One region of the Gibbsiella quercinecans genome, then DNA from elsewhere that is predicted to be linked to it. Evidence: predicted binding sites of a transcription regulator. Region 1 holds the regulator's gene; each other region holds the start of a gene.
The links. The regulator PhoB, encoded in region 1, activates phosphate uptake and scavenging genes when phosphate is short. The targets are predictions, from matches to a motif close to CTGTCATAAAACTGNCNNAT.

Region 1 (5,790 bases):
CATGACTGGATTTGGACATGTCTGCTCCTGGTTAAATGCAGGCGGCACCCGCCGCCAGCCCAAATAGTTTACACGATGAATTATTACGCTGCGTTATTTTCAGACTTCTAGACGGCTAAATCTGTAGGAAAGCATCCTGTCATGCCGCATCAAAAGCAGCAATTGAGGAATTTTCATGTGTATTGAGAAAAATTCACGATCCCGATGCGCTCGGCGATAGCGAACCGCGGGCAAGTGGCTCCAGCCCCAATGCGGCACGCGTTTTACGCAGCGTATCCGGCGGCAGCGGCAGATAACCATCGTGGTTGATCAGGCTTTGCCCCTGGCTGGAGAGCACCCGATCGAGAAACGCTGCGGTCAGCGGTTCTAGCGGCTGGTTGGGCGCTTTGTTGATATAGATATACAGGTAGCGCGCCAACGGGTAGCTGCCGTTGCGCACGTTGTCTTCCGTTGGCGGGATATACTCATCACCGCGTTCAGCCAGCGGCAGCAGGCGCACGCCGCTGGCGCGAAAGCCAATGCTGGCGTAACCGATACTGTTGAGCGAACCGGCCACCGCCTGCACCACGGAAGCCGAACCCGGCAGCTCATTCACCCGCGCCATAAAATCACCGCCGCACAGGGCGCGTAACTTAAAGTAGCCGTAGGTGCCGGAAGCGGAATTGCGCCCAAACCGTTGAATGCTACGCTGCGCCCAGTCCCCGGTCATGCCCAGTTGCCCCCAACGCTGCAACGGGGGTTGCTCGCTACAGCGGCGGGTGGCGGAAAATAGCCGATCAAGCTGCGCCAGGTTGAGCCCGCGCAGCGGGTTATCCTGGTGCACCAGCACCACCAGCGCATCCACCGCCACCGGCACCGCCAGCGGCGCATAGCCATAGCGGTGCTCGAACGCCGAGACTTCCGCCGCCTTCATCGGGCGGCTCATCGGGCCAAGCTGCGCCGCCCCGGCCGCCAGCGCCGTAGGGGCGGTGGAGGATCCGGCGGCCTGAATCTGCAGGTTGACGTTCGGGTAGTGCTGGCTGAAATCCTGCCCCCACAGCACCATCAGGTTAGCCAGCGTATCGGAACCGACGCTGGACAGGTTGCCCGACAGCATACCGTCGGGTTGCGCCAACAGGCTGCGGCCAACCAACAACAGGCCAAGCAGCCCCCAGCGGGTAAATCGGATCATAGCGGGCCCATGCGTTAATGTTTCACCGCATTTTCTGATAAAGCCGCCGGCACAATCAACCGATTAGGCAGGGTGAAGATAAAACGGGTGCCGATACCGGGTTCGCTGAGCACTTCCAGCCGCGCATCGTGGTGGCTCAGGGCATGCTTGACGATCGCCAGCCCCAGCCCGCTGCCGCCGGTCTGGCGTGAACGGGCTTTGTCCACCCGGTAAAAGCGCTCGGTCAGGCGCGGGATATGCTCGGCGGCGATGCCGGGCCCATCGTCGCTCACCTGGAACTCGGCGCCGTGCGGGGTTTGCTGCCAGCTCACCTCGATATGGGTGCCCGGCGGCGTATGGTTGACCGCGTTATACACCAAGTTGGAAACGGCGCTGCGCAACTGATCTTCGTTGCCAAACACGCTCAACTGTTCATTCACCCGGAAGCTGATCTCATGGTTGCCGTGGCTTAGCGACTGTGCTTCACGCTGCAATACGCGCAGCAACAGCGGCATATCGACTTTCTCATGCATATCCACCAGCGGCGCCGCTTCAATACGCGACAGGGTCAACAGTTGTTTGACCAGGCCATCCATCCGCTTGGTCTGTTCCTGCATGGTGGCCAGCGCTTTGCCGCGCATCGAGCCGCCCGGCTCGGCGTCGCTCATCATTTCCAGATAGCCCTGCAGCACCGTTAGCGGCGTACGCAGCTCATGGCTGACGTTGGCGAAGAAGTTGCGCCGCGTGCCTTCCAACTGGCGCATCTGGGTGACGTCGCGCGCCACCATCAGCAGTTGCCCTTCGGCGTAGGGCATCACGCGGAACTCCACGTAATGCTCATTATTCAACTGCAACGTCAGTGGTTTACTGAATTCCTGCTGTTGCAGGTAGTGAGTGAACTCTGGGTAGCGCAGCAGGTTAAGGATGTGCTGGCCGCTATCTTCGGGCCAGCGAAAGCCCAGCAAATGCTGCGCCAGGCCGTTACACCAGAAGATATTGCCCTCTTCCGTGGTCATCACCAGTGCATCCGGCAGCGATTCGGCCCCGCTACGAAAGCGTTTGATCAGCAGCGCCAGTTCACGCCGGCGGCGGCGATTGCGCTGCTGCATTTGATACAGGCCATAAAACAGAGGCTCCCAGCTCCAGCGGCCGGGCGGCGGCGTCATACTGCGATCCACCCACAGCCAGTGGGAAAGTTTGAGTTGGTTAGAGTAGTTCCAGACCAGCGCCGCCAGTACGGCAATCAACAGTAGCCAGGGTAAATAGCCGACGATCAAACCCAACAGCAAGGCGGGAAGACAGAAAAGGGCCAGCTCCAGCGCCAGCCGCTTCCAGGATAGGTTTTCTAGCACGCTATGTTCTCCTGTGCGTTACCAATGAGTCTAGTAGCGCGTTGAGAACCGATAGCCAGTGCCGCGAACGGTTTGAACCATTTTGTCATGACCACTGCTCTCCAGCGCCTTACGCAGCCGGCGGATATGCACGTCAACGGTGCGGTCTTCTACATACACGTTAGTGCCCCAGACGTGATTAAGCAATTGTTCACGGCTATAAACACGCTCGGGATGAGTCATGAAAAAGTGTAGCAGCTTGAATTCGGTCGGGCCCATATCCAGAGCCAACTCATTAGCCATAACACGGTGCGATGAAGGATCCAGGCTCAGCCCTTGCATTTCGATCATATCATCTACCGCCATCGGGGAGATACGGCGCATGACCGCTTTGATGCGCGCCACCAGCTCTTTCGGTGAAAACGGCTTGGTGATGTAGTCATCAGCCCCCACCTCCAGGCCCCGCACCCGGTCTTCCTCTTCCCCGCGGGCGGTCAGCATCATCACAGGAATATCGCGGGTCAGCGCTTCGCGCTTCATATGTTTGATAAATTGGATACCGGAGCCGCCGGGCAACATCCAGTCAAGTAACACTAAATCAGGGAACGGCTCAGACAGGCGCGTCACGGCGCTGTCATAATCCTCGGCTTCCAACGGTTGGTAACCATTTTGCTCCAACACAAAGCACACCATCTCGCGGATCGGCGCTTCGTCTTCCACCACCAATATGCGTCTTGCCATCGTCAATCCTGCTAATGTGTTAACGTTCTGTGAGGCCGCGTGCCATCATTTTGCAGTTGCGCATAAACGCCACCGGCAGCCACGTAGCATAAATTCAGCCTTGTTTGCGGGCGCCATTATGCGTCAGTTTTATGACAGATTTATGAAACAAATCGCCATAGCAACCGCATTGCGGGGTCAGGATAAGCATAGCGATTATTACAATTTACACAGAAATATCATACTTCTGCCCTATTCCTCTTATAATCACCGCCAGGATGATATCGCCACGGGAGAGCCGCATGCGCCTGATTCACACGTCTGATTGGCACTTGGGCCAGTTTTTTTTCACCAAAACCCGCGCCGCGGAGCACCAGGCTTTTCTGCACTGGCTGATCGCCCAGGTGGAACAACAGCAGGTGGATGCGCTGATCGTCGCCGGCGATCTGTTCGACAGCGGCTCGCCCCCCAGCTATGCGCGCGAGCTGTACAACCTCTTCGTGGTCGAGCTGCAGCACACCGGCTGCCAGTTGGTGGTGTTGGGCGGCAATCATGATTCCGTGGCGACGCTTAATGAATCGCGCGAGCTACTTTCCTGCCTGAATACTACCGTGGTGGCCAGCGCACAGGCCGATCTGGAGCGACAGATCGTGGTACTGCACCAGCGGGACGGCCAGCCCGGCGCCGTGCTGTGCGCTATCCCCTTCCTGCGCCCGCGCGATCTGCTCACCAGCCAGGCGGGGGAATCCGGCGCGCAAAAACAGCTCGCCCTGCAAGATGCCATTACCCGCCACTACCAGGCGCTGTACCAGGCCGCCTGTGACCGCCGTACCGAGCTGGGCATCACGCTGCCGATCGTCGCCACCGGGCACCTGACCACCGTCGGCGTCACCACCTCCGACTCGGTGCGTGACATTTATATCGGCACGCTGGATGCCTTCCCGGCCCAGCACTTCCCGGCGGCGGATTATATCGCCCTGGGCCATATTCACCGGGCGCAAACGGTGGCCAAGAGCGAACACATCCGTTACAGCGGCTCGCCGATCCCACTCAGCTTTGACGAGCTTGGCACGGGTAAAAGCGTCTACCTGGTGGACTTCGCCGACGGCCAGTTGCAGCAGGTGACGCCGCTGGCGATCCCGTGCTTCCAGCCGATGCAGCTGATTAAAGGCGATTTGCAGCAGATCGAACAGCAGTTGCAACCGTTCGCCGATTACCAGGGGGAACTGCCGGTATGGCTGGATATTGAGGTGGCAACCCAGGATTACCTCAGCGATATTCAGCGGCGCATTCAGCAAATGACGGAAGCGCTGCCGGTGGAAGTGCTGCTGCTACGCCGCAGCAAGGAGCAGCGGCGGCTGGCGATCGCCCAGCAGGACAAAGAAACGCTGAACGAATTGAGCGTCGACGACGTCTTTGAACGGCGGCTGGCGCTGGAGCCGGAAATGGATGAACTGCGGCAACAACGTATCCGCCTGCTGTTTCAGCAGACGGTGGCCAACTTGGCGCAGCCCGATGAGGAGCCTTCCGCATGAAAATCCTGAGCCTGCGCTTAAAAAACCTAAACTCGCTGCAGGGCGAGTGGAAAATCGATTTTAGCGCCGAGCCATTCGCCAGCAATGGGCTGTTCGCCATCACCGGGCCGACCGGCGCCGGCAAAACCACGCTGCTGGACGCCATCTGCCTGGCGTTGTACCACCAGACGCCGCGTCTGCACGTCTCCCCCAGCCAAAACGAACTGATGACGCGCCACACCGCCGAATCGCTGGCCGAAGTGGAATTTGAAGTGAAAGGCATCGGCTACCGCGCCTTCTGGAGCCAGCGCCGCGCCAAAAACCAGGCGGAAGGCAACCTGCAGGCGCCGAAGGTTGAACTGGCGCTGCTGGAAGACGGCAAAATCATCGCCGACAAAGTGCGCGACAAGCTGGATTTGATCGCCACCATCACCGGGCTGGACTTCGGCCGCTTCACCAAATCCATGATGCTGTCGCAGGGGCAATTTGCCGCCTTTTTGAATGCCGACGCCAACGATCGCGCCGAACTGCTGGAAGAGCTGACCGGCACCGAAATTTACGGCCGGCTGTCCGAACAGGTGTTTGAGCAGCACAAGCAAGCACGCATCGATCTGGACGCCCTGCACCAGCGCGCCAGCGGTATTGAACTGCTGAACGACGAACAGCGCCTGGCGCTGGAAAAACAACGCGCCGAACTGGGCGAGCAAGAGGCCGCACTGAGCCAACAAACGCAGCGCCAGCAGTTGGCGTTGAACTGGCTACAGCAGTGGCGGCAGGCGCAACAGCAGCAGCAAACCGCCCAGGCCCGGCTGGCGGCCGTGCAGCAGGAACACCGCCAGGCCGAACCGCAATTGCAACGCCTGGCACGCAGCGCACCGGCGGAAAAACTGCGCCCCTTAATGGACCAACGCGCGCGCTGCAGCCAGGAGGCGGCGGCAATGCAGCAGCACATCGCACAGCTTACGCAGCAGCAGGAACAGCAGTTGGCACAGCTTGCACCGCTGCAACAGGCGCTGGAAAAAGCACGTGCCGAACAGCAAGCGCATGCCGCGCATCAGCAGCAGCAAGTCACGCT
Region 2 (5,790 bases), 390 kb from region 1:
CACGTTAATATGTTTACCGGTGGCGAAGCGCAATGCATCCAGAAGATCGGCTGGGATCGCATGTTGTACGGCAATGGTGAGCTGCTGTTCATCTTCGCTAACGGCAAGCGCTTGATAGCGCTGGCAGAGTGCATGGATTTCATTGCTGATTGCCATGGCGATCACCCCGCCGCATCATCAAAGCGGAACACGCTCTGGCAGCTTTCCTGCAATGCGCTGTTTTCACTGCTGCAGCGGCGCGTCCAGCGCGTCAGGCCTGTGCTGTCTTGCACCGGGTTCAGCATCACCGTCAGGCTTTGCAGCGTTTGGCTGCCGGTCAGGGTAATGATGCCCTGGCTGACGGCGATATTGCTGACGTAACGTGATGTCGTGGCGTTAGGGATCCCCTGGCTGCCGGTGTTGCAACCGCTGGCGGTGCCGCTATTTTCCAGCAGGCATAGCTCTACTGCCATTTTGTAAGGCACCATCGCCTGCAGCATATCGGTCAGCGACGCCTTTTGCAGATAGCGTTGATAAGCGGGAATGCCGATGGCGCTCAGGATGGCGATGATGGCGATCACCACCATCAACTCGATCAGGGTAAAGCCGCGTTGCGTTTCCATATGCCACGTTCTCCATAGTGATGTGAAGAGCAACATAATGCGCTTTCCCGTGGAGGGCGAGGGGCTTTGGGCAACGGTGCGTGCGGCTACGGTAGCAATGGCTTAGCGTTACATCGGGCTGGAAAAAAATGCGTTATGTTCCGCAATGTTGATGGCCTGGCCGCGCTGCGCGATGTTGAGCGCGGCCGGCCAGGCGGCGGTGTGCAGCGGTAGAATAGCCCGCCGGTAAAACGTTAGCGTTCAGCGCCCGGTTACGGCAAAGGGGACGGCAGTGTAATCAACCACAGCTCGTTGTCAGCCTCCGGTTTTTGCAACGGCACCACTTCCAGCGTGGTGTTGGTGGCAGTGCCGTCCCGCATCAGTTTACCGTCGGGGCCGGTTTGGTAATCGCCAACCTTGTCTTTTGCTTTCAGCGGGGATTTCAACGTGGAACGCAGGCCGAAATCGTTATCGTTGATGACCGCCAGCGTGTGTTTATCAACCATTGCCAGGCCTTCAACCTTTTCCTGTTGCCAACCCAGTTTACGCAGATCAACCAGTTCGCGTTTTTGCGCCAGGCGAATGCCGCGTTTGGCCAACTGTTCGCTATCGTCAAATTCCGGTGCTTTGCCGTTCGCATCAAAGGGGGTCAGATCGGTGGCCTGGCTCATGTCCACCAGATAGATGCGGTTCTGCATCTGCTTATCTTTGTCTGCGCCTTGCTCCACCAGCAGGATGCGTTGATTATCCAGCGCGACGATATCGCCGATTTTGGCATCTTTGGCCTTTTTATAGCTGTCAATATTGATGGGGTAACCCACCATCTGGCTGGCGCCGGTTTCCGGGTTGAACATCACCAGGCGGGTGAACTGCGCTTTGTTCTTACTTTTTCCGTTGATATCCAGCGTGCTTTGCACCGCCATCACCAGGGTGCCGTTTGGCAACCGGGTCAGCCCTTCAAAGCCGCGGTTGGGCTGGCGCCATTTAATAATGGCCGGCAGACCGGTCGCGACGGACTGCTCGGCGCCGCTGGGCGTTGGGCCAAATTTTTTCAGGATTTTCCCTTGCGCATCAATATGGATCAGGAACGGGCCATACTCGTCGCACAGCCAGAAACCGCCGTTGCCATCGGGCGTGATCCCTTCGGTATCCAGGCCGCGTTGGCTGGTGCTCAGGGGAAGTAAAGCATCATTCAACGCCACTTCATTGGTGGAGCCGATGAAATTCTCCGGCAGCGGCAGGCCATTTATCGGGCCTTGTTCATCGTGCAACGGGCGTGGGTTGACGGCCTGCGCCGCCTTGGCGCTGACTTTGATATCCATAATTAACGGGGTATAGCCGGGGTTGGCGAAGATCTTGGCTTCTTTATCACCCACCGGCGGCGCATCGGCATTGGGGCCGCGATCGGTCAGCGTGGTGAACAACAGATCGTCGCCCTGTTTCCCCATAAAATAGAGGCCAGACCCGATGCCTATCGGCAGGCCATGGGGAAAGTGACTGGCGAATTTCCCTTGATAAGCCACGCGTTCCCCGGCGGGAAACGTCACCACATAGCGGGTGGTTTTTTCACCTTCCGCCAGGGCGTTTAAAGATATCAATCCGGTGAGTAATAGCGGTAATAACTTATATTTCATCGTATTACACTCTTGTGTGCCCTGCCGGCAAGGCAGAAGGCGTGTGCGTTTCTGATTAGGAAGACAGCAGCTTAAATAACGGGTGTGTCATTTACATGACGGCCGCCATGCCGCCGCCGTGCGGGGATGACGGCCGCACGGGCGGGCGGACTGGGGAAGAAGCGGTCAGCGGGGTTCGTCGAAGCGCAGCGACAGATCGAGCGCGGTCACATTCTTGGTCAACGCCCCGACGGAAATATAGTCAACGCCGGTTTGCGCATACGCGCGTAGCGTGTCACGGGTGACGTTGCCGGAAATCTCCAACTGAGAGCGCCCCTGGGCCAGGGTGACGGCCTCGCGCATCATGTCAATGCTGAAATTATCCAGCATCACGATATCCGCGCCGGCATCAAGCGCCTGCTGCAGCTCATCCAATGATTCGACCTCGACTTCTACCGGCACATCGGCATGCAACCAGAAGGCCTGTTCGACGGCCTTTTTTATCGATCCGGCGGCGATAATGTGGTTTTCCTTAATCAGGAACGCATCGGAAAGCCCCAGGCGGTGATTGCTACCGCCGCCGCAGAGCACGGCGTATTTCAGCGCGGTACGCAGCCCCGGCAGCGTTTTTCGCGTATCCAGCAGGCGGGTTTGGGTGCCTTCCAGCAGCGCAACGTAGCGGCTGACTTCCGTGGCTACACCAGACAGCGTCTGGATGAAGTTCAGCGCCGTGCGTTCGCCGGTCAGCAACGTGCGCGCCGGGCCGCTCAGTTGGCACAGCGGCTGATTCGGCACCAGCGTATCGCCGTCGGCAACCAGCCAGGTGGTTTTGACCTTATTGCCCAGCTGAATGAAGACCTCATTCAGCCAGCGTTGCCCGCAGAACACGCCGGCTTCCCGGGTGATCAGGGTAGCGCTGGCCTGCTTGTCTGCGGGCAGTAACTGTGCGGTGATATCGCGATCGGCATCCACTTCGCCGCCCAAATCTTCACGCAGGGCCTGGGCAACGGCGTAGGGGATATCGCTTTCAATGCGTTCGAGCAGCTCGGCGCGGCGGCTGTCGGCACTGTAACGGCGTGTCGGCATAGGAAACTCCGAAATGGGCGGTAAGGGGATTGTGGAACATGCTACTCTGTTGCCAGGGCAAGTACCACTCATGCCTTAACCGTTTCTTTTGATAGCGGATTGCTGTGGCGGCTCATCATTTCGGCAACGTTATTATCCGGTAGGCAACCTTATCGGATCCTGTCGATCAGGGGGCTGGCCTGTTATTGGATGGGCATTGATATGCGTATCTCTGGAATCATGCGATAAATCCCGCTGCGCAACGCCGGGAGTACATAAAAGGAGAGGGCTGGCTCATGACGCTGTTTACGTTGTTACTGGTTCTGGCATGGGAACGTTTGTTCAAGCTGGGTGACCATTGGCAGTTGGATCATCGTATTGCCGGGGTGTTCCAGCGGCTGCGCCGCTTTTTACTGCCGCAGACGCTGGCGCTGGTTATTGTCTGGATGGCCGTGGTGTGGGCGATTCTGGGGATCAGCCACGGCCTGTTTTTTGGCGTGGTGACACTGCTGTTATGGATTGTGATTGGCCTGCTGTGCATTGGCGCCGGGATTATTCGCAAACACTATCGCGCCTATCTGAAGGCGGCCAGGCAGGGTGATGCCGACGCCTGCGCCCAGATGTCGGAAGAATTGGCGCTGATTCACGGCTTACCGGTGGATTACAGCGAGGAGGAACGACTGCGGGAGTTGCAAAACGCCTTGCTGTGGATTAACTACCGCTATTATCTTGCCCCGTTGTTCTGGCTGGTGGTCGGCGGGCCGTATGGGCCGATTGCGCTGGCAGGCTATGCGTTCCTGCGCGCTTATCAAACTTGGCTGGCGCGCCACCATACCCCGTTGCAGCGTTCACAGTCGGGCATCGACTGGCTGCTGCACTGGGTTGATTGGATCCCGGTGCGCCTGGCTAGCCTGGCGTATGCGATGTTTGGCCACGGCGAGAAAGCCTTGCCGGCGTGGTTTGCTTCGTTGGGGGATTTTCGCACCTCGCAATATCAGGTACTGACTTCGCTAGCGCAGTTTTCGTTAGCGCGTGAGCCCCATGGCGATGCAGTGCAGACCCCACGGGCTGCAGTGACGCTGGCGCGTAAAGTGACGATGATTATTGTGGTTGTGGTCGCGATATTAACGATCTACGGGGCGCTGACCTAAGCCGAAGCAGGGCCGCGTGATTGCGGCCCCGCTATGCGGTGATTACAGTTGGCTAAAGCAGCGGCGTGCGGCATCAATGGTGCGTTGGATATCATCTTTGCTGTGCGCCACGGACATAAATCCGGCTTCGAAGGCGGAAGGCGCCAGATAGACGCCTTCATCCAACATCAGGTGGAAGAAGCGTTTGAAACGCTCAACGTCACACTGCATCACGTCCTGGTAGCAGGTAATGGCTTCGGCATCGCTGAAGAACAGCCCGAACATGCCGCCAACGCGGTTGACGACCAGCGGAATATTCTCTTCGCGCGCGGCGTCCAACAGCCCCTGCGCCAGCATTTCCGTCAGTTCGGTCAAGGTTTGGTGCAAGCCCGGCTGCGCCACTTCATTCAGGCAGGCGTAGCCTGCGGCCATGGCGATAGGGTTGCCGGAAAGGGTGCCGGCCTGATAAACCGGCCCGGTTGGCGCCAGCGCCGCCATCACCTCGCGGCGGCCGCCGAATGCCCCCACCGGCATGCCGCCGCCGATGATTTTGCCCAGGCAGGTCAGATCCGGCACCACGTCATAGTAAGCCTGGGCGCCGGCCAGCGCCACGCGAAAACCGGTCATGACTTCATCGATAATCAACAGCGCCCCGTACTCATCGCACAGCGCGCGCAGGCCCGGCAAGAAGCCCGGCAGCGGCGGCACGCAGTTCATGTTGCCGGCCACCGGCTCAACGATGATACAGGCGATATCAGCAGGGTACTGTTCGAATGCGCTGCGTACCGAATCCAGATCGTTATAGCTGCAGGTCAGGGTATGTTTGGCGAAGTCTGCCGGCACCCCTGGCGAATTTGGTTGCCCAAGAGTCAGGGCGCCGGAGCCGGCTTTAACCAGCAGGCAGTCGGCATGGCCGTGGTAGCAGCCTTCAAACTTGATGATTTTATCGCGGCCGGTATAGCCGCGCGCCAGGCGGATTGCGCTCATGGTGGCTTCAGTGCCGGAGTTGACCATGCGCACCATGTCCATGGTTGGCACCAGTTCGGTCACCAGCGCCGCCATTTTCACTTCCATTTCGGTCGGTGCGCCGAAGCTCAGGCCGCGTTCGGCCGCTTCGATAACGGCGTTGCGAATGGCCGGGTGGTTGTGGCCCAGCACCATCGGGCCCCAGGAGCCGACGTAATCAATATAGGCTTTACCATCGGCATCATAGAGATAAGCGCCGTCAGCCCGCTCAATGAACAGCGGCACCCCGCCGACGCCGGTGAATGCACGCACCGGGGAGTTAACCCCGCCGGGGATTAACTGCTGCGCCTGGGCGTACAGACTTTCGGACTTGCTGTGTAAGCTCATAAATCGGCTCCTGGATTCTCAATAAATGGTTCGACGCAGGCTATTCTA
Region 3 (5,790 bases), 1.3 Mb from region 1:
ATATTGCCGGCTCTTATAACCAAACGCAGTTTGTTGCCGACATTCCCGGCATTGGCGCAACCCTGGACGCGGGAACCCCGATGGAACGTGTATGTAGCGGTGCCGAGTGCGCCTTTGACCGCTGGAGTAATAACATTAGCGGCCATGGTGGGTTAACCAAAACCGGCGTGGGCACGCTAGAACTTACGGGGACAAATACCTATTCCGGCCCCACATTGGTGAATCAGGGCCTTCTGGCGATCAACGGCGCAGTCAGCTCACCGGTTAGCGTGCAGGGCAGTGGCACTCTTGGTGGTACCGGCAGTGTCGGCTCGTTGAGCGTGCGCCGCGGCGGCACGGTGGCGCCGGGTAATTCAATCGGCACGCTTAACGTAGCCAGCCACGTCAGTTTCGAACCCGGCTCACGCTACGCAGTGGAAGTGGGGCCAAATGGCCGCAGCGATCGGATCCAGAGCGCGGGATCGGCGATAATCGGCGGCGGAGAGGTGGCGGTTGCGCTGGAACACAGCGGCAACCTGCTGTCGCAAAGCAACGTGCGCAGTCTGCAGGGCCAGCAATACGCTATTTTGACGGCTCAACAGGGCGTCAGCGGGCGCTTTGACGCGGTGACGCCGAATTACCTGTTCCTCGGCACCGGCCTGGCTTACCAACCAAATCAGGTAACGCTGAACATTGGCCGCAACGACACCCGCTTTGCCAGCGTTGCGCAGACGCAAAACGAGCGTGCGGTGGCGGCGGCGGCAGATTCGTTGGTGATGGGTAATCCGGTATATGAGAGCATCATCAGCAGCGGCTCGGCCAGCGAAGCGCGGCACGCATTCCGGCAGCTATCGGGGCAAATTCACACGGATATCGCCGCGGCGCAGGTGAATAACAGCCGCTACCTGCGTGAAGCGCTTGATGAGCGCCTACGCCAGGCGGAGGGGCTGGCGGCGGCTTCGGCGATTAAAGCCGACGACGGCGGTGCCTGGGCACAGTTAATCGGGGCCTGGGACCATGCCTCGGGCAGTGCCAATGCTACCGGCTATCAGGCTTCGACCTACGGGGTTCTTGTCGGGTTGGATTCGGCGTTAGCGAATGATGGGCTGCTGGGCGTCGCCGCGGGTTATACGCGCAACGCGCTGCATGGCGGCGACGGTTCGCAGGCTGACAGCGATAACTACCACCTGGCGGCGTATGGCGCTAAACAGTTCGGCCCGTTGGCGTTGCGTGCTGGCGGGGGATATACCTGGCACCGCATCGACACCGCGCGTTCGGTGAACTACAGCGCGCAGTCGGATCGTTTAACGGCGCAGTACGGCGCCCGTACCGAGCAACTGTTCGCCGAGGCGGGTTACACCCTACAGACCGCTCGGCTGCGTCTGGAGCCGTTCGTCAACCTGGCGTACATTAATTTCCAGAACAATGGCATCGCAGAAAACGGCGGCGCAGCGGCGTTGCGCGGCGATAAGCAACATACCGATGCTACGGTGTCGGCGCTAGGGCTACGGGCCGATAGCCAATGGCAGTTGAGTAAAACCACCGTGGTGGCGCTACGCAGCGAGCTCGGCTGGCAGCACGATTACAGTGAGTTGGATCGCGCCATCGGGCTGCGCTTTAACGGCGGGGGTACACCGTTTACGGTGAACGGCGTACCGGCGGCGCGCGATGCCATGTTGTTGAAGGCCGGCGCGGAGGTTGCGGTGAGCGGCAACGCCACGCTATCGCTGGGCTACAGTGGCCTGCTGTCGTCACGCTATCAGGACAATAGCGTTAACGCTGGCTTCATCTGGCGTTTCTGATTTTTACCCTTATAAGATAAGGTGATGGCGCAGCCGGCTATCACCTTATTTTTACGACGCCGCCAGCGCTTGCGCGCATGCCCAGGCAGAACTCCAGGCCCACTGGAAGTTGTATCCCCCCAGCCAGCCGGTCACGTCGACCACTTCACCAATAAAGTACAGGCCGGGCACTTTGTTGACCTGCATCGTTTTTGAGGAAAGTGCGTGGGTGTCAACGCCGCCGATAGTCACTTCCGCCGTACGGTAGCCTTCGGTGCCGTTGGGCTGTACCCGCCAGTTTTGCAGGTTATCCACCAGCGTTGCGATCTGGCCTGGCGTGAGCTGCTTCAAGGTGGCTTCCGGCAGTTGCCCGAGCGTTTGCAGGCACTCTACCAACCGCTTTGGCAAATGCAGCGCCAGCGTGTTCTTCAGGCTTTGGTTCGGGTGCGCCTGGCGTTGTTCATCAAGGAACCCCGCTAAATCAAGCGCAGGGAGTAAGTTAATACTCACAAACTCACCCGGTTGCCAGTAGCTGGAGATCTGCAGCACCGCCGGGCCGGACAGGCCGCGGTGGGTAAACAGAATAGCTTCACGAAAACGGGTGCCGTTTTCCGCCGTGATCTCTGCCGGCACCGAGACGCCGGAAAGCGTCTGCGAATGTTCCAACAGCGGTTTATGCAGGGTAAATGGCACCAGTGCGGCCCGGGTCGGCAACACCTGCAGGCCGAACTGCTCTGCCAGCTTATAGCCGAACGGCGTTGCGCCCAGCCCCGGCATCGAAAGCCCACCGCTGGCCACCACCAGTGAGCGAGCGCTCACTTTGCTACCGTTAAGCTGCAGTTCGAAGCCGGCCGCGGTTTTTTCTACGCTGATCACTTCGCTGCGCAACCGCAGCGAGACCTGGCCCAGCTCACACTCTTGCACCAGCATATCGACAATTTGCTGGGCCGATTCATCGCAAAACAACTGGCCGAGCGTTTTTTCGTGGTAGGCGATACCGTAGCGGTTGACCAGATCGATAAAATCCCATTGGGTATAACGCGCCAGCGCCGATTTACAAAAATGCGGGTTGCTGGAAAGGTAGGCCGCCGGCTCCGCGTGCATGTTGGTAAAATTACAACGCCCGCCGCCAGACATCAGAATTTTGCGGCCCGGTTTTTTGCCGTTATCCAGCAACAGCACCCGGCAGCCGAGTTGCCCTGCCTGCGCCGCGCAAAACATCCCCGCCGCGCCCGCACCGATTATGACGACATCAAACTGTTCCACCCAAGCCTCTCGAAAATCACAACTGCCGTAAAAAGGCCGCCATTTTACGCTATTTCGCCGCCACTCATCGGCAAATTTACCGAGAAAAAGCGCTTAATGGGGGATAATAACCGAAGAAAGTAAGAAAATATTACAGGTCAAAAATCCAGATAATGCATTGAAATTAATTATTTTTATTGGTTATTTGTCATCAAATAGTCACATTGAAATCAAAAAAACGTCATATTTTGCTTTTCCCCGGCACCGATTGTCACCGATAATGCGCGGCGTTCATGTCCACCAACCTGGCTTAACGCTTATGTTGCATTTGTTCGCTGGCCTGGATTTTCATACCGGCCTGATGTTGATTCTCGCACTGTTGTTTGTCTTGTTTTATGAAGCCATTAACGGCTTTCACGACACGGCCAATGCGGTTGCTACTGTCATTTATACTCGCGCTATGCGTTCGCAACTTGCGGTCGTCATGGCAGGTGTCTTCAACTTCCTTGGCGTCATACTCGGTGGTTTGAGTGTTGCCTACGCCATTGTTCATCTGTTGCCAACCGATCTGCTGTTGAACGTCAGTTCAGCGCACGGGTTAGCGATGGTGTTCTCAATGCTGTTGGCCGCCATTATTTGGAACCTCGGTACCTGGTATTTTGGTCTGCCGGCTTCCAGCTCCCATACGCTGATTGGCGCCATTATCGGTGTGGGGTTAACCAATGCCATGGTGACCCATACGTCAGCGGTCGATGCGCTGAACATCCCGAAAATGATCAGTATTTTCCTGTCGTTGATCTTTTCCCCACTGGTGGGGATGCTGGTCGCTGGGGTGATGGTGTTTGTGTTGCGCCGCTATTGGAGCAGTACTAAAAAACGTCAGCGTATTCATATGACTCCGGCCGAACGTGAAAAGGTCGATGGCAAACGCAAACCGCCGTTCTGGACCCGCATCGCACTTATCCTGTCAGCTATCGGCGTTAGCTTTTCGCACGGCGCCAACGACGGCCAGAAAGGCATTGGTTTGATCATGCTGGTGCTGATCGGCGTTGCTCCTGCCGGCTTTGTGCTGAATATGAATGCAACCGGTTATGACATCACACGCACGCGTGATGCCGTTAACCATTTGCAGCAGTATTATCAGTTGCACGGTGATTCGCTGTCGCATGTGCTGACGCTGGCGCCGTTGGGCTCTATCGCGGATAGCACCGCTGCCGAGCAAGCGGAATTCCACTGCGACAATTCAAGCGCGTTGCCTGCACTGGAATACACCACCGGCCTGCTGAATAATCTGCAAAGCTACGATCAACTGACGGTTGAACAGCGCAGCCATCTGCGCCGTCTGCTGATGTGCGTTAGCGATACCTCAAGCCGTGTTGCCAAGCTGCCGGAAACCTCTTCAGAGGATAAGCGTTTCCTCAACAACCTGCGCCAGGATCTGCTGCAAACCGTTGAATATGCGCCGTTGTGGATTATTGTTGCGGTTGCATTGGCACTGTCGTTGGGCACTATGGTGGGCTGGCGCCGCGTCGCGACAACCATCGGTGAGAAGATCGGCAAGAAGGGCATGACTTACGCGCAGGGCGTATCGGCCCAGATGACAGCCGCGCTGTCCATCGGCGTGGCCAGCTATACCGGGATGCCGGTGTCCACCACGCACGTGTTGTCTTCTGCTGTTGCCGGGACGATGATCGTCGATGGCGGCGGCGTGCAGAGCAAAACCGTGAAGAATATCCTGATGGCATGGGTGTTAACCCTGCCGGTATCGATAGTGCTTTCCGGCGGGCTCTACTGGTTGGCTCTCAAGCTGATCTAAGCGTCATCCACGCAGAATACGATGCCAGTCAGCAAGCTGACTGGCATTTTTTTCGCCCGTATATCACCCAATGCCTATAGAGATAGCGGTATGAAAACGGCTTGGCTCAATACCAAATCAGCATGGCCAGCAGGCTTATCACCACCAGGCCGCACAGGGCGGAGGTCAGCACGAACTGGCCGCGCACCCGTTCGCAGCGGCGGATGAACTCGGGATCATGATGGTCGGTGTAGCGCTGCGCGTAGATATACCACACCAGCCTTAGCTGCTTGCTCGGCTGGCCGTGCGTGGTAAAAAAGCCCCCGCCGTCGACGTATTGATACAACAACGGGTCACAGCCGCGCAATACCACCAGCAGCGCCCGCAGAGAAGAGTAATAACGCGCCATGTTTATCACACAGACCACACACAATGCCCAAAACAGCGCGACGGTACTGATCATGATTCCCCTCCTCAAGGCGTTGTCATCCGCGGCAATCCACCGCGGCCAACCACCCAACCACTACCACAAATTCAACGACTTCCTGGCGCATCGCCCACGATAGAGCCCCCAGGGGGTATTGCTATTGAAATCACACAGGGAACGGCGAGGCCGCTATTCATTATTGTAGGATAATGAGACGCAAACCAATCTGCATCATGCATAAAATTTATCGCAATCCGTTCGATTGTCACCTGCCACTTGGTTATAACGCATAACCACAGCTTTTTACTACGCGATGAGTAACGGCGATCAGGCTATACTTTTGAGCAGATACGCTTATCTTTCTGGCGCGCAGGCGAGTAATATCCACTTAAATAATAGGATTTTCAGCGCTGTCGGTGTAAAACGGAAGCGTAACGGTGACAGAATCGATTGATACAATGCAGTGTGATCGCCCCAACATTTCACTGTGTTATCTGAATGATATTATGCAGGTAAACCGAAAGCGCCGGATTGCAACGCCGAATACCTGCTAACTCTTTAAT

Region 2: a site for PhoB is predicted at 2,298-2,317, ahead of ACN28Q_RS08630 (esterase-like activity of phytase family protein). Genes of this name have one in related genera too.
Region 3: a site for PhoB is predicted at 3,211-3,230, ahead of pitA (inorganic phosphate transporter PitA). Genes of this name have one in related genera too.

What each region holds. Positions count from the first base shown of each region.
Region 1 covers NZ_CP014136.1:1,457,681-1,463,470, forward strand. Annotated here, with positions in the region: gene ACN28Q_RS06745 (cobalamin-independent methionine synthase II family protein) at 1-19, opposite strand, end outside; gene ACN28Q_RS06750 (PstS family phosphate ABC transporter substrate-binding protein) at 194-1,171, opposite strand; gene phoR (phosphate regulon sensor histidine kinase PhoR) at 1,186-2,502, opposite strand; gene phoB (phosphate response regulator transcription factor PhoB) at 2,533-3,222, opposite strand; gene sbcD (exonuclease subunit SbcD) at 3,504-4,736, shown strand; gene sbcC (exonuclease subunit SbcC) at 4,733-5,790, shown strand, end outside.
Region 2 covers NZ_CP014136.1:1,847,655-1,853,444, reverse strand. Annotated here, with positions in the region: gene gspE (type II secretion system protein GspE) at 1-156, opposite strand, end outside; gene ppdD (prepilin peptidase-dependent pilin) at 162-602, opposite strand; gene ACN28Q_RS08630 (esterase-like activity of phytase family protein) at 854-2,215, opposite strand; gene nadC (carboxylating nicotinate-nucleotide diphosphorylase) at 2,381-3,280, opposite strand; gene ampE (beta-lactamase regulator AmpE) at 3,556-4,410, shown strand; gene hemL (glutamate-1-semialdehyde 2,1-aminomutase) at 4,453-5,742, opposite strand.
Region 3 covers NZ_CP014136.1:2,796,987-2,802,776, forward strand. Annotated here, with positions in the region: gene ACN28Q_RS12940 (autotransporter outer membrane beta-barrel domain-containing protein) at 1-1,781, shown strand, start outside; gene ACN28Q_RS12945 (BaiN/RdsA family NAD(P)/FAD-dependent oxidoreductase) at 1,833-3,026, opposite strand; gene pitA (inorganic phosphate transporter PitA) at 3,325-4,821, shown strand; gene uspB (universal stress protein UspB) at 4,928-5,263, opposite strand.